One region of the Shewanella sp. LC6 genome, then DNA from elsewhere that is predicted to be linked to it. Evidence: riboswitches for the same ligand, from Rfam matches in the RefSeq annotation. Region 1 holds a riboswitch; the other holds the start of a gene.
The links. Region 1 has a riboswitch for cobalamin ahead of FJD32_RS18150 (ABC transporter ATP-binding protein). Riboswitches for the same ligand answer to the same signal wherever they lie in the genome.

Region 1 (2,469 bases):
GCGGTAAATTGCATTTTATTATTGAATGTCGTTCGTTATGGTTTGGACATTTATACGTATAGACGTCCATAATACGCGACATCGGATTGTCAGGGCAAGGTGAAAGTCATTAGGAGCGAGAATCTAGAATCTAGAATCTAGAGTTTAGGTCCTAAGATTTTTAAAAGGCATATATGAAACAAGTTCGCTTATTACTGTTACGCCATGGGGAATGCGAGGGCGGGGCTATTTTACGTGGCAGAGTCGATGTTCCACTGAGCGAGAAGGGCTGGCGGCAGATGTTGGCAGCAGTCGCTTTGCAGGCCAGTGAATGCCACGGTATTTACAGCTCCACCTCAAGGCGCTGCGCTGAATTTGCCAAGGAGTTGGCGCTGGAGCCGCATTCCAGCTTGTCTGAGAGTTCACATTTAGCTGCACCAACGCCTTCGCCGCTTGAGGTCAACCTACTGGAGGATCTACAAGAAATGGATTTTGGCGATTGGGATGGTCGCTTACTCGATGAGTTATATCAACAGGATGGCGAGCGCATGGCGGCCTATTGGCAAGATCCTTGGACCGTGTCGCCGCCCAATGGTGAAACGATGGCAAGTTTTGAGGCTCGTATCGATGGCGCAATAGAGCAGATCCTCAATAAAGAGTTTGCCCTGCTGGCGTTGGATGATGAACAGGCCCACGGCGAGTGTAATGCCGATGCACCCACAGCCAATATCTGGGTTTTGACCCACGGCGGGGTGATCCGTCATTTAATGGCAAGAGCATTGGGGGCGGTGAGAACGGTAGGGTTTTACAGTCAACTGACTTTACCGGTTGCCGCGGTGGTGACGATTAATGTACTCGAAGATAAACATGGGACTCGATACTGGCGCTTAGACTGGCCATCGGGCCATGCTGATTGAGTTTGAAATCTCATGCTAAATGGGATGATGAACATTTTCTGATTTAAACTGCATTGCCTAATGAGCAAGATATAGGATAATGCTTTTCCCTGACGTTTGAGCGAGATAGCACATGGTGTTCGCTAAGTTTAAATGTCGCAGAAATAGGTGTTGGGAATTTCGCTTTATCCTGCGCTATTCGCTTAAGGCAATAGTCGTTATAAACGCCGGATCAACCCAAACATAATAGGGAATCGGGGTGCTGCCCATCAGCCAGCCCGAACTGTACCCGCAACTGTGAGTAGTTAAAAGAAGTGCCTAGAATCTAGAGCCTAGAATCTAGAACCTAGAACCTAGAACCTAGAACCTAGAACCTAGAACCTTCTTTGCTACAAGTCAGGAGACCTGCCTATTTCTGTTTTCGCTGCGTGCAGCCTTAGTTCTCGAGCGGGTGACTCGAGGGAGCAGAAAATGATATTGATACGTTTCGCCCTGTGGCCCATGGTGCTACTGGGTTTGGGTACAAAATATGCCTGTGGGAGCTGCTTTAAATGAAGCCTTCCACGTCAACAGATGTGCAATCTTCGGCGGTGCTAGCTAATGTGGCACTCAATGTCAGCCAATTAAGTTGGACCATCGAAGGCAAAACCATTCTTTCAGGGATTAACTTTGCCCTACAACGCGGTGAAATGCTGGGATTAATCGGCCCTAACGGTGCGGGTAAATCCAGTTTACTGCGTTGTATATATCGTTTTATTCGCCCAACTCTGGGGCAAATCAGTTTGTTTTCGCAGGACATTAACGAGCTTTCGCCCAAGGCATTTGCCTGCAAAGTAGCTGTGGTGCAGCAGGATACGCCGCACTATTTTGATATGACCACAGAGCAACTCGTTGCTATGGGGCTCACGCCCCACAAAGGGATGTTCGATACTAATTCCAGCGGTGATAGTGAAAAAATTATCAAGGCGCTTGAAAAGGTAGGTCTTAGCCATAAGCGCTATCAGCAATATGAAAGGCTCTCCGGCGGTGAGAAACAACGGGCACTGATTGCCCGCGCTATCGTGCAACAACCTCAGTTACTGATTTTAGATGAACCCACAAACCACCTCGATGTGCGCTATCAAATACAAATTTTGGAGTTGGTTCGAAGCCTTGGCATTAGTGTCATTGCCTCTATTCATGATCTGAATTTAGCAAGTGCCCTGTGTGATAGTTTGCTGCTACTGGATAAGGGGCAAGTGAGCGCCATGGGCACGCCGAGTGAGGTATTAACAGAGGAGCGCATTGCCCAAGTTTTTGGTGTTTGCGCTCAAGTGATGCCCCATCCACAACATGCCAATCCTTTAATTAATTACTTTTATGGTTATCAAAAATCACCGACGGATGATGTGGTTGTATCCGCTCCCCATAACATCAACGGGGAGATAAACACGCCATGATTCACACGTTTAAGCTGATAATGATGAATCCTTTAACCCATATTTTAACGCCATTAACCCGCCAGCAATGGCTGATTCTTGGCTTGGTGGGTTTTGCCCTGCTGACCCCGATTGCGGCCGCCAGTTTTGGCGCGGCAAATATCAGCTTTTTAGAT
Region 2 (2,469 bases), 230 kb from region 1:
ACTGCTTAGGGGTCAACGCCCCAGGATTCTCGCGGTCATCATCGTAATAGCTGGTTTCAACGAAGAAAGAATCTGTGGCGGTTTTATATTGAATACGGCCAAGGATAGAACCCGTTTCATTGGCATTATGCTTACGATAGTTATCGCCTTGGTTGTAGCTACCAGTCAGGAAATAGTGCCAATCTTTATTGATGGCGCCCGACACATCGCCGCGACCTTCGTAGGTATTAAAGCTGCCGCCGGATAATTGCACGCTGCCGCCCGAATTCTCAGGCGACTTAGTCACAATATTGATCACCCCGCCTACCGCTTGGTCGCCATAGAGCACGCCCGCACTGCCCGATAAAATCTCGACCCGCTCAATTAAATTGAGTGGAATCGCATTCAGGCTAGGCGCGGCGATATCAATATTATTTAAGCGGCGACCATCGAGCAAAATCAGCGTGTTGTTAACCGCAGAGCTGGCGCTAAAGCCACGCATCGCAAAGCTAGTGCCAATGTTATTGTCGGACAGTTGAATACCACTTTGACCACGTAACACTTCGGTCAAGCTGGTTGCGCCACTCATTTCAATCGCCGCAGCATCAATCACATTCACATTAGCGGCAATATTTAACGGGGTCTTATCAGCACGGCCAATCACCACGATATGCTCATCGACGTTGGCGGCATGAGTTTCATCGGCAGCCACAGCGGGCGCGATAATTGATACACTGCAAAGGCTGCCAATCAGCAGCGCAATTTTGGTTGGATGTGTTCCCATTTTACCTTTAACTCCTACAAGGAAAACGGGGCATTAGCGCCACGATACCGTTGATTCAGTAGAAAACACTGATAGTCACTATCGCATTTTGAGATCTGCCCACCGAAATCTCAAAAACACCTTTAGGGCCGGTCTCCGGACTTAGGCTATATCCATCTCAACTTGAGATGAACGCGAAACTGACCTTTACACACTCGATTACAGGGCTCATCGTGAACGCCTATCAAATGCGGTCGTCTCTCACCTTTTACCGTTGCGGGGGCAGTGCCAGAATTTCACTGGCTTCCCGATTATCTCGCGACTTCATCATCGCAAGCACCACAGAAGGTTGACTCAAAATTAGGTTCAAAGGGCGTCAAACCTGTTAACGCCCAACAAGGCTCAGAATATTAAAGACCTAAGCGCGCGCATTATAGACGTCTATACGGATGAAAGTCCATTAATCTCAGATTGGCGAGAAAGCTCAGATGAGTTAGAAAACGCCATCCCAGTTTTTTGCCGCAGGTTGGGGTCTGTCTTTGCTCAAAATCGCCTGACGTTGCTCAGGGGTTTCGCATTGGGCAACCGGGCTTAAATCCAGCGGCTTAATCACTAACGAGTCAGCAGGTTGCACAGGCGACTTGTCGAACATGGGCAAATTCATCGACCAAGAGACCAGCTCCCCCTTGTCGCTAATGCCAACATAACCGTCATTTGCGCCATCTAACCACGTGAGGCGCGGAATACGTGCCATTAACTTTTCCACATTATCACGGTTAGCGCGATATCCAACGGGCACCACTTTGCCATCGGGACGAGTAAACACAAAGGAAGATGGTCCTTGCGTAATAACACTGCCTTCCTGCCAATATTTATCAAGAATCTCTTGGGCATAGTGAAACCCAAACATATACGCGTAGTCAGTGTCGTCGGCCACAATTTGCGGCACCGCCTTATCCCGCAGTAATAAAAAACCTGAGCCGACGCTGATAATCTCCTTCACGCCTGTAATGTCGGTTTTTTTAATCCAATCGACGCCACAGTTAATGCCATCGCCCCAAAAATGCGCATCCCCCGTAGGACTTAACACCGCAAATGCGCAATTGTTTGCCGTCATACTCGCCACGTCTTTTAAGGCACTGCGGATAGGATAAGTATCACTGCGCCAGCCCCAACTCACTACTGAGCCGTCCTTTTTCAAGGCGGCATAGGTGTGTTGAAAATATTCGATCTTCGCCACATCCGTAAGCTGAGGGAGCAACTTTTTCATATTGGTCGACTCTTCAACCTGGCCCCAAATCACTGCACTACCCTGTTTTTTGAGGGCGACAAAACTGCGTCCCTTAGCAAAGATATCAATGACATCAACTAATTGATCCTGCACATGCAAGCTATTGCCACCGTAAGGGCCATAACCCCAAGTGTGTACCTTGCCTGTGGCATCTAGCGCGGCAATGGCCTCTTGGTTGGCGAATAATTTAGTAATATTAGTCATGCGGTTTTGTAGGGCTTTGTCGAGGCGATATTTACCCACATTGCCCCAGAACACCACAGTGCCATCTTGACGTAACGCGGCAAACCCATCTTTAATCGAGACGATTTGCTTAACTTGCTTAAGCTGCTCAGTCACCTCGCGGCTATCGCCACCAGCATAGCTATCACCCCAAGTGATCACCTCACCGGATTGTGTTAACGCCGCAAAGGCCGAACTATTGGTGACCACAGTC

Region 2: another riboswitch for cobalamin. It lies ahead of FJD32_RS19060 (TonB-dependent receptor); the one in region 1 lies ahead of FJD32_RS18150 (ABC transporter ATP-binding protein).

The regions. Positions count from the first base shown of each region.
Region 1 covers NZ_CP043902.1:4,027,689-4,030,157, reverse strand. Annotated here, with positions in the region: gene FJD32_RS18155 (histidine phosphatase family protein) at 174-896, shown strand; cobalamin riboswitch at 1,072-1,303, shown strand; gene FJD32_RS18150 (ABC transporter ATP-binding protein) at 1,427-2,314, shown strand; gene FJD32_RS18145 (iron ABC transporter permease) at 2,311-2,469, shown strand, end outside.
Region 2 covers NZ_CP043902.1:4,259,002-4,261,470, forward strand. Annotated here, with positions in the region: gene FJD32_RS19060 (TonB-dependent receptor) at 1-763, opposite strand, end outside; cobalamin riboswitch at 872-1,101, opposite strand; gene FJD32_RS19065 (hypothetical protein) at 1,236-2,469, opposite strand, start outside.